Regions from separate parts of the Streptomyces sp. NPDC001816 genome, predicted to be linked through region 1. Evidence: riboswitches for the same ligand, from Rfam matches in the RefSeq annotation. Region 1 holds a riboswitch; the other holds the start of a gene.
What was found. A riboswitch is a leader RNA that binds a small molecule or an ion and turns the genes downstream of it on or off. The one in region 1 is predicted to bind cyclic di-AMP.
Positions count from the first base shown of each region.

Region 1 (5,344 bases):
CGGGGCACCCGGGTGGCCGTGCAGGGCCTGGGCACGATGGGCGGGGCCACGGCCCGCTTCCTCGCGCGCGCGGGCCTCGCGGTGGTGGCCGTTGCCGACATCAAGGGGACCGTCGCCAACCCGGACGGTCTCGACGTGGAGGCGCTGCTGGCCGCGCGGGACGCGTACGGCACGGTCGACCGCTCGGTGCTGCGCCCCGGCGACCGTGAACTGCCCGGCGACGCGTGGCTGTCCGCGGACGCGGAGGTGCTGGCGCCGGCCGCGGTGTCGTACGCGATCGGCACCGCCGAACAGGAGCGGATCACCGCCCGCTGGATCGTCGAGGCGGCCAACATGCCCGTCCTGCCCGAGGCGGAGGCTCTGCTGGCCGCGCGCGGGGTGACCGTGCTGCCGGACGTGGTCGTCAACTCCGCCACGAACGCCTGGTGGTGGTGGACCCTGTTCGGCGACATCGGCCCGGACGCCGACGAGGCGTTCGCGCACATCCGCCGTTCGATGCGTGCCCTGGTCGACCTGATGCTCACGCGCGCGGAGGCCGACGGTACGACGCCGCGAGCCGCCGCCCACGCCCTGGTGACCGACCGGCTGCCGGTGATCGCGGAGCGCTTCGGGTGGTACCGCTGACACAGGCCGGGCGCCCACGGGACCGTGGCACGCGAAGTGGCCGCGGGAGCCAGGCCCTTTCGGTGCTGCCCTGGGCGACGGATTAGGGTGACCGCGTGGCGAGAGTGCGGTTGAGTGTGGCCGAGCGGCGGGAGGAGTTGCTGCGGGCCGCCATCGAGCAGATCGAGGCGCGGGGCGTGGCGGCGGTGAGGATCGCCGACGTGGCCTCTGCGCTCGGTGTGAGCAACGCGCTGGTGCTGTACCACTTCTCGACCAAGGAGAAGCTGGTCGCCGAGGCGTTCACGTACGCGGCCGCGGACGACCTCGCGCATCTGCGGGGGCTGCTGGAACGGCGGACCTCCGCGCTGCGCCGGCTGCGGGCCGCCGTGCGCTGGTACGCGCCCACGGGCCAGGCCAAGGGCTGGCGGCTGTGGATCGAGGGCTGGGCGGTGGCACTGCGCGAGCCCGCCCTGAGGCAGGTCACCCGCGGTCTGGACCAGCAGTGGAAGGCGGCGATCACCGCGGTCATCGCGGAGGGCGTGGCGGGGGGCGAGTTCGAGTGCGCCGACCCGGCGGGAGCGGCGCTGCGGCTCACCGCGCTGCTCGACGGTCTCGCGGTGCAGCTCACGTCGTACCCGGGCTCGGTGCCGCGGTCCCGGGCGCGGCAGTGGGCGGACGAGGCCCTGGCCCGGGAACTCGGGCTGGGCCGGGAGGCGTTGACCGAGCCGGAGCGGTGAGCGTCCGGTCGGTGGGGTGGTACGGATGTGCCCCGCACCGCCGGGCTCGCGGTGCGGGGCACGGACGCCGGCCGTCAGGCCACCGACGCGATCCGCATCTTGATGTCGTCCGGCGAGAGGGTGCCCTTCGCCGTCACGTGGTCGCCGGAGGACTCGCCGCGCAGCCGGCGGCCGATCCACGGGACGAGGTACTCGCGGGCCCAGTGGACGTCGTCGCGGCGGACCTCCAGGGTGCCCCGGGGCGGGAGCGGCGGCCAGGGCTGCTCCGGGTCGGCCGGGATCTGCAGGCCGAGGGCCTGGCCTGCGCGCAGCGCCACGCGCGTGTGCCCCTCGGGTGAGAGGTGGAGCCGGTCGTCGTCCCACGCCCTGCGGTCCTGGACGGACTTCAGGGACCACAGGTCGAGCACGGGGCACCCGTACCGGTCGGCGATGGCGCGGACGTGCCCGTTGTAGGTGGCGATCTTGCCGCGCAGATGCTTGAGCAGCGGGACGCCACGGGTGTCGAAGCCGGTCGTCACGAGCACGGTGCCCGCGACCTCGGTGAGCTGGGACACGGCCCGCTCGAAACGCTCGGCCACCTCGTCCGGGTCGGTGCCGGGCCGGATGATGTCGTTGCCGCCCGCGCAGAAGGACACGAGGTCCGGGGCGAGTTCGACGGCCTTCGGGAGCTGGTCCGCCATGATCTGGTCGAGCAGCTTTCCGCGCACGGCCAGGTTGGTGTACGCGAAGTCGCCCTCGGGACGCCGGTCCGCGAGCAGTACCGCGAACCGGTCGGCCCAGCCCACGAACGCCCCGTCGGGGCCGGGGTCGCCCACGCCCTCGGTGAAGCTGTCCCCCACCGCCACGTACGACCCGATCAGTGATCTGTTGTCATTCTTCGAATCGTCTGCCACGTCGGACCATGATTCACCTTCGGATGTGACCTACGCGACCGTAGGCAGGGGTTGACGAACGGTGAGATGAGACACCCTTAAATGATGTGTCAATCCTGGAATAACGCCACGGTCAGGCGTGTTGACGGTGCGCACGCGCTCAGACGGCGACGCCGTGCGAGCGGAGGTAGCCGAGCGGGTCGATGTCCGAGCCGTAGTTCGGCGTGGTGCGGATCTCGAAGTGCAGGTGCGGGCCGGTCACGTTGCCGGTCGCGCCGGAGAGGCCGATCTGCTGGCCCGCGGTCACGGTCTGGCCGGCCGAGACGGAGAGCTGCGAGAGGTGGGCGTACTGGGCGTAGTAGCCGTCGTTCAGCTTGATGACGACCTGGTTGCCGTACGCGCCGCCCCACCCGGCGGAGACGACGGTTCCGGCGGCGACGGCCTTGAGCGGGGTACCGGTCGGCACGACGAAGTCGACGCCGGTGTGGTGGCCGCTGGACCACATGCTGCCGGCCACGTGGTAGGCGGTGCCGATGGTGGCGCCGACGACCGGGAGGGTGTAGCCGGTGGAAGACACGGAGGGCACCGAGGGGGCCGAGGGGGCGGCGGCGGCACCGGAGGCCTGGCCCGACTGGGACCGGGCCGGGGATGCCGGCGCCGGGGCGGAGGGCTCGGTGTGCGTCCGGGCCGCCTTCGCGCCGAGCGACAGCTTCAGGCCCGGGTGGATCAGCGAGGGGTCCTGGCCGACGGCCTGCCGGTTGGCGTCGTAGAGCCGCTGCCAGCCGCCGCTGACGTGCTGCGCGTCGGCGATCTTCGCCAGCCAGTCGCCGGACTGCACCGTGTAGGTGCGCACGCCCGAATTCAGCTGCGCGGCCGCCTTCTTCACGGTCGTCTTTTCCACGGCCGGAAGGGACTGCACGGCCTTTCCGGAAACGGACTGCGTGGTGGCGGCGTGCGCTCCGGTGGCCCCGAGGAGCGGCAGGGCCAGCGCGGCACCGCCGGTTCCGGCGACGGCGATCTTGCGGGTGAAACGCGGGGTCTTGGGACGGCGGTGCTTACCCTTCGCGGGCATGGCGCTTTCCTCTCCGGCGCCTGCGAGGTGAGCTGACGGGTTCGGGCTGGAGCTGCCCGGCCGCGCGGTGCGTGGCTGCACCCCAGCCTGTTCCGGAGACCGGGACAGGCAGTCGTACCTGGCGGGTCCCCCGCTCCTGCCGAACACGGGTGAAGTGTGTGGGGACTCCGGGCGGCGGCAGGATTCGGCGTTCCGTCCGGATTGGTGGCGAACGTAAGCGAGCAAGACGCAACCGGACAAGAAGCAGTTTCCCGGCGTCGGCTTTTCAAGTGATCGAATTCGGGAATTCACGGTCACTCTCCGTGAATTCCCGAATCCTCCCCCTTTTCAATTGCCTTCGCTTTTATGGGGATTACGTGGACATGCCGCGCGACACACGGTCACGAATATGACGCTCCTCACGCGCCGACTTCCCATGCCCCCTTACTCCAGACCGAGTTGGACTGAAGGCTCCAATTCGGACAGAACACTCAGATACGGCGTAGCTGGAGAACCGTCGCATCCAGGTCGCCCTTCAGTCCGGTGCGCAGCCCGTGGTGCAGCAGGACGGCCCCGCGGTGCACTTCGCCCGTTTCGCGGCATTCGTACGATGCCTTCGGGTCGAGTCCGCGCAGCCGCAGCGCCGGCACCGGCTCGCCGTAGTGCTGCGTCTGGAGGCAGGCGAGGACCACGGCCTCGTCCCCGAGGACGTACTGGACGGCGCTCAGACCGCCCGTCGGGGGCCGCAGCCGGTACTGGTCGCCACGCTGGACGACCGGTCGGATCTCCTTGTAGAGGTCCACCCAGCGACGAGCCTCGGCCAGTTCCTCCCCGGTCCACTCGTTGAGGTCGCCGCCGACGCCGAGGACCCCGGCCATCGAGCTGACGAAGCGGAACCGCAGCGAACTCTCCCGCCCGTTGAGCTGGGTGTTGGGGCTGTCGGTGACCCAGGCGGCCATGACCCGCGCCGGATGGATCTGGCTGAAGCCGTGCTGGATGGCGAGCCGGTCGAGCGGGTCGGTGTTGTCGGAGGTCCACACCTGGTCGGTACGGCTCATCACGCCGAGGTCGATCCGCCCGCCGCCGCCCGAGCAGGACTCGAAGGCGACCGAGGGATGGGCTGCGCGCAGCCGGTCCAGCAGGGCGTACAGGGCGCGGACGTGGTCGACCCACAGACGCTGCGGGTACGGCTCCCCGGGCCAGCCGGCGTCGGTGAAGCAGCGGTTGAAGTCCCACTTCACGTAGTCGATCGGGGCGCTCGACAGGAGGGTGTCCAGCTGCTCCCAGAGGTACTCCTGGACGTCCTCGCGGGCGAGGTTGAGGACGAGCTGGTTGCGTAGTTCCGTCCGCTTACGTCCCGGTTGGTACTGCACCCAGTCGGGGTGGGCGCGGTAGAGGTCGCTGTCGGGGTTGACCATCTCCGGCTCGACCCAGATGCCGAACTGCATGCCGAGGCCGTGCACCTGGTCGGCGAGGGGCTTGAGGCCGTTCGGGAAGCGGTCGGGGTTGGGCGTCCAGTCGCCGAGGCCGGCCCGGTCACTGGTGCGGGCACCGAACCAGCCGTCGTCCACGACGAACAGCTCGACGCCGATCTCGGCGGCCCGCCGGGCGAGGGCGGTCTGCTGCTCCTCGGAGATGTCGAAGGTGGTCGCCTCCCAGGAGTTGAACAGCACCGGCCGGTCCTGCTCCGCGCCCGGGATGACGTACGCCCGCTGGTAGGCGTGCCAGGTGCGGCTGGCCCCGCCGAAGCCGCCGTCGCTCCACAGGCCGGCGAAGACGGGGGTGGTGTACGACTCCCCCGGCTGGAGCAGCAGCAGGCCCGAGTCGTCGTATCCGGCGCCGCCGGTGATCTGCACGCGCGCGTCCGGGAGTTGGGCGACGGCGATCCGCCAGGAGCCGGACCAGCCGAGCGCGCAGCCGTAGACCTCGCCGCGCTCCTCGGTCGCGTCGGTGTCCAGCGCGACCCAGGGCAGGTGCTGGTGGCCGGTGTGGCCGCGGCGGCTGCCGATGACCTTCTCGCCGTAGGTGAGGGGGGCGGTGGTCAGCAGCGACTCGGCGGCCCAGCGGCCGTGCAGCTGGGA
Region 1 covers NZ_JBIATY010000012.1:142,592-147,935, reverse strand. The annotation lists gene ACFYZZ_RS34510 (Glu/Leu/Phe/Val dehydrogenase dimerization domain-containing protein) at 1-624, shown strand, start outside; gene ACFYZZ_RS34505 (TetR/AcrR family transcriptional regulator) at 720-1,340, shown strand; gene ACFYZZ_RS34500 (SGNH/GDSL hydrolase family protein) at 1,415-2,200, opposite strand; gene ACFYZZ_RS34495 (peptidoglycan DD-metalloendopeptidase family protein) at 2,373-3,284, opposite strand; cyclic di-AMP (ydaO/yuaA leader) riboswitch at 3,289-3,451, opposite strand; gene ACFYZZ_RS34490 (alpha-galactosidase) at 3,755-5,344, opposite strand, start outside.

Region 2 (5,344 bases), on a different contig from region 1:
CGGCGAAGATGCGGCCGCTGTGGGAGATGCAGGAGGCGTTTCCGAACCAACTGGCGGTGTTCGAGGCGGACTTGCTGAAGGAGGGCTCGTTCGACGAGGCGTTCCGCGGCTGCCCGGTCGTCTTCCACGTGGCCTCGCCGTTCCTCATGCCGGAGCGGATCAGGGACGCCCGGCGGGACGTGGTGGACCCGGCGCTGCTCGGCACCCGCAACGTCCTGGCGAGCATCGAGCGGACCCCGGAGGTCCGGACCCTGGTGTTCACCTCCACCGTGGGCGCGGTGTTCGGTGACTACGCGGACGTCCTGCAGATGGACGGCCAAGTGCTCTCCGAGCGGTACTTCAACACCACCAGCACGGCGGAGAACAACCCCTACCACTACGCCAAGACCGTCGCCGAACGCGCGGCCTGGGACGCCGAGGCGGCACAGGACCGCTGGCGCATGGTGTCCGTCAACCCCGGCCTGATACTGGGCCCTTCCCTCACCCCCGCCTCCGAGTCCGGCAGCCTCTTCCTTCTCGACGAGCTGTTCAAGGGCTACTTCTGCTACGGCGCCCCTGACTTCAGCTTCACCACGGCCGACGTACGGGACGTGGCCGACGCACACATCGCGGCCGCCGAGAACCCCCGGGCCAAGGGCCGCTACATCGTGGCGGCCGAGACGATGACGTCATTCCACGAGATGGCACGCATCATCCGCACCCGCCACCCCTACGACCCGCGCCTGCCGCGCACCGCGCTCCCGCACTGGCCGGTACGCATCCTGGGCCCCTCCTTCGGCCTCACCCAGGACTACATACGCAAGCACCTCGGCATCCGCTTCCGCGTCGACAACCGCCGCGGCATCGACGAACTGGGGCTCACCTACCGGCCGGTGGCACAGACCCTGCTGGACCACTACGAGAGCTGGCGCGCGCGACGGCGGCGGCCGGGCTGAGGCGGGCGCCCGCCCACGGCCTCACGCCGGCCGGATCACCCGGTGGATCGCCGCCTCCCCGGCGCCGTAGATCGACTCCTCGCGGATGTACGACCCCGGGCCCGGCGCATGGATCATCATGCCGTCGCCGGTGTGCAGGCCCACATGCCGGTCGTCGTCGAAGAAGAGGACGAGGTCACCGGGTTCGAGAGCGGCCAGCGTGACCGGCGCGCCCCCGAGCGCCTGCTGGTGCGCGGCCCGCGGCAGCGTGACCCCGGCCGCCTTCCACGCCGCCTGGGTGAGGCTGGAGCAGTCGTACGAGTCCGGCCCCGTCGCACCCCACACACACGGCTTCCCGATCTGCGCCCGGGCGAAGGCGATGGCCTTCTCGGCGCGTAGGGCGCGGGGTGACTGGGGGGTGGGGGGTGCGGGCGCGGGCGCGGGCGCGTACGAGCCTGTGTTGGTCGTCGGGGTGGCGGTGATGGGTGAGGTGAAGGAGCCGGTGTCGGTGGGGAGGGGGGCGGCTGCGACAGGGGGTGGGGTGAAGGTCGCGGCGCCGGCGGTCACGGGTGCCGTGAAGGACCCGGTGTCGGTGATGGCGGGCGCGGCGAAAGCCCCGGTGTCGGTTGGGAGGGGTACGGCGAAGGATCCGGTGTCGACGGTGAGCGGCGCGGCGAAGGTGCCGGTGCCTGTGTCGGTCGGGAGGGGTGCGGCGAAAGCCGCGGTGTCGGTAGGAAGCGGCGCGGCGAAGGAGCCTGTGTCGGTTGGAAGAGGCGCGGCGAAAGCCCCGGTGTCGGTTGGGAGGGGTACGGCGAAGGACCCGGTGTCGACGGTGAGCGGCGAGGCGAAGGTGCCGGTGCCGGTACCGGTGCCGGTGGTCGGAAGGGGCGCGGCGAAGGACCCGGTGTCGGTCGGAAGCGGCGCAGCGAAGGACCCCGTGTCGGCCGGAAGAGGTGCGGCGAAAGCCCCGGCGTCGGCCGGAAGGGGCGCAGCGAAGGACCCGGTGTCGGCCGGGAGGTCCGCAGGCAGCGGCGCGGTGAAGGAGCCCGTGTCGGTCAGAGAGGCTGTCGCGGCCGGACGGCTGAAGGGCTCGGTGCCGGCGGGAAGCGCGGTCGCGCCGAGCACGGTGGCCGTCTCCTGCGCCGGGAACACACCGGGTGCCGCCCACTGCGGTGCCCGCCACTGGTCCTCGGTCGGCTGTGGCGCCTGACCCGCCGCGGTGCCCAGGGCGTCCGGCGTGGGAGTGGGCTGGGCGGCCGTGGTGCGCAGGGCGATGCCGCGGGACAACACGTCCCGGGCCGCGGCGAGTTTGCGCCGGTTCTCCGCCTTGGACACGGCCGGGGCAGGACGCTGCAACCCGGTGGCGGGGGCGGGCAGTGCCCGGGACTCCTGCTGCGGGGTCGACGGGGCGGCGGGGAGAGCGGGGAGAGGCAGGGCGGCCGGCTGCGCCGAGGTGCGGCCCGCCGGTTCCAGCATGGCCCGGCTCGGCAGCTCGACTGCGGCTCGGTCGGGGAGTTCCAGAGCGGTGCGGTCGGCCGCTACCTCCATAACCCGGCTGGTCAGTTCGGGAAGGGCGCGGCTCGTCAGTTCGGGGACGGGCCGCGCGGCCAGCTCTGCGGCAGCCCCACTCGGCAGCTCCGGCAGCGCACGGGCACCCGTCCGCCCCGAAGGTCCGGCGGGCAACTCCGGCAGACCCCGTCCGGGTGTGTCCCGGTCACCACCGGGGCGATCGCCGCCGGCTCGGTCCGAGGAGCGGGCCGGGGCGGCCTGCCGGTCGGGCATCCGGTCCGCCGGCAGGACCGCGGGTACGGACGGGCCGAGCTTGGCCCGCGCCCCGTCGAACCACTGCTTGGCCACCTCGTCGAGGGCCGGATCCGAGCGCCGGGCCGGCCGCTTGGCCAGCGGAACACCACGGTTCCGTGTCGCCCGCGCCATGGCCCGTGTCGCGTTGAAGTTCCCCGTCTCGTCCTCGGCCCGGTCGTAGAGGGAGCTGATCCGCTGCCGAACCTCGTCGCGGCTGTCCGTCGCCATGAAGGGACGCACTCCTTCCGTGCTCCGCCTACCGAGTCAGCTGTCGGGTTCGGGCGGTCGGTTCCGGAAGGCGTGCCCTACGGCCGCCGCCCGCAAGGGCGTTGGCCGATTCACCCCGAAGTCGGTCGGGTCCCCGGCTCCGGCCGCACTCCACGGTGCACCGGATTCGGCGGAGGCCACGCGGCCCGGCGTGGTTCGCCGGGGGAGCCGTGCGGCCTGGTCGTCAACCTAGCCAATTTGTGTGGCCCGTGTGAAGGTTGAAGTGCGCAATGTCCGATACAGATATGTGATGTTCGTCTTGCCATTCGAGATGAGTCACTCTCCGGGTGGCGCGGTCCCTATGAGATTCTGGTGAATCCTCGGGACGCCTGAACACTCGGGCGCTCGGATCCGTATGGGGCGGGGGATTTCCATGCCGAGCCGCTCGACAGACTCAGAGGTACTTCCGTGGGACGCAACACGCGCAGACGCCCGACCCGTGCACGACGCGCGACCTTCGCAGCGGTCGCCCTGATGCTGGGCGGAGGCGGGCTCGTCGCGGCCAATGTCTACGCCTCGGCCAGCGAGGGTGCATGGGGCGGGGGCGGCGGCACCGACGCGACCGGACAGGTCCGCTCCGCGGGCATGGCCACGATCGACTGCCCGGACGTCGGCAGCCGCCTGACGACGGTGCCGGACGGCGCCCGTGAGGCCGTCGACGGCGAACTCGCCCGGCTGGACCAGCAGATCGCGGCCGCGTACCAGCAACTCCAGGCGTCGGCCGAGTCCGTCCGCCAGGACCCCACGGCCGCGGACGAGCCCATCATGAACCCGCTGAAGGAGAAGCGGTCGGCCACGATCGAGCGGATCGCCGTCGCCATCGACCAGGTGGGTGACCGGCCGGAAGGACTGGAATCCCTGGCCGCCTGCACCCTGCGCCCCGCCCAGGACGGCGCGGGCGGCGACACCGGCAACGCCGGCCAGGGCGGCGCCGCCCCGAGCGAGGGAGCCCAACAGGGCACCGGCCAGGGTCAGAACGGCGCCGGCCAGGGCGGCAACGGACCCGTCGCCTCCGACTACGCGGACATCACCTCCGTACAGCCGAACGTGCCGAACCCGCCCCAGCAGGACGACGCCTCGCGCGGCACGTTCACCTCCGAGTGCGGTGTCAACGCAGGCGGGCTGTTCAACTCCGACAACGTGATCGTCGCGCCCGGTGTCTCCAACGGCGCCCACCACTTCCACGACTACATCGGCAACCAGTCCAACAACGCCTTCGCCAGCGACGAGGACCTGGCCGACGCCGAGACCAGCTGTGTGGACCAGGGCGACAAGTCCACGTACTACTGGCCGGTGCTGCGGCTGCAGAACGGCAAGCAGGAGCGGGACGCCGGCGCCCCGGGCGGCGGCACCGAGGGCAACGCGGGCCAGATCGTCACGGCCAAGCAGGTGACGCTGACCTTCGTGGGCAGCCCGCGCGGCAAGGTCACCGAGATGCCGCGCCTGCTGCGCATCATCACCGGCGACGCCAAGGCCTTCGTCAACGGCCCCGCCAACGCCAACGCCTCGTGGAGCTGCACCGGTTTCGAGGACCGGCAGCTGAAGGACAAGTACCCGCTGTGCCCGTCCGGCAGCGACGTGGTGCGCACCTTCCACTTCCAGAGCTGCTGGGACGGCCGCAACATCGACAGCGCCAACCACCGCACCCACGTGGCCTTCGCCGGCCCCGACGGCTCCTGCCCCGAGGGCTTCCGGGCGATCCCGCAGCTGGTTCAGCGCATCGTCTACGGCGTTGCCGCGCCGAGCCTGAACGACGGCGGGCGGACGGTGCCGTTCTTCGCGGTGGACTCCTTCCCCGAGCAGCTGCACAAGCCGGTCACCGACCACGGCGACTTCATCAACGTCTTCGACGAGGGCCTGATGCGCGAGATGGTCGACTGCATCAACTCCGGCCGGACCTGCGGAGCCCGCGGTGGTGACGACTCCGGTGCCACCACGGCCCCGAGCCCGAGCGACGACACCGGTGCGACGGACGCCCCGGGCACGGGAACCGGCGGTGCCACGGCCGACCCCGCCACGAGTGCCCCGGCCGACCCCGCCCCGGCCTCCTCCGACTCGACGCAGGAGCCCAGGACCTACACGACGACCTCGCCGGCGAACACCACCAAGCACGACAAGCCGGCCAGGCAGGACAGCCAGTCCTCCAAGCAGGACGGCCGGACCACGCAGGACAGCGAGGGCAAGCAGACCGCTCCCGCCAAGGCCGACAAGGCCGCCTCGACCGCGCCGTCCGACTCGGGCGCCGGCGAGGTCGGCCAGGCCACCCAGACCCCTGCCGGCGGTCAGGCCGCACAGGCGCAGCCCCCCGCCGACCAGACCGAACCCCAGGCCGTCCAGGGCGGCCTCGCCGAGACCGGCGC
Region 2 covers NZ_JBIATY010000002.1:467,192-472,535, forward strand. The annotation lists gene ACFYZZ_RS07830 (NAD-dependent epimerase/dehydratase family protein) at 1-935, shown strand, start outside; gene ACFYZZ_RS07835 (NlpC/P60 family protein) at 957-2,945, opposite strand; cyclic di-AMP (ydaO/yuaA leader) riboswitch at 2,956-3,127, opposite strand; gene ACFYZZ_RS07840 (DUF1996 domain-containing protein) at 3,459-5,344, shown strand, end outside.
Region 2: another riboswitch for cyclic di-AMP. It lies ahead of ACFYZZ_RS07835 (NlpC/P60 family protein); the one in region 1 lies ahead of ACFYZZ_RS34495 (peptidoglycan DD-metalloendopeptidase family protein).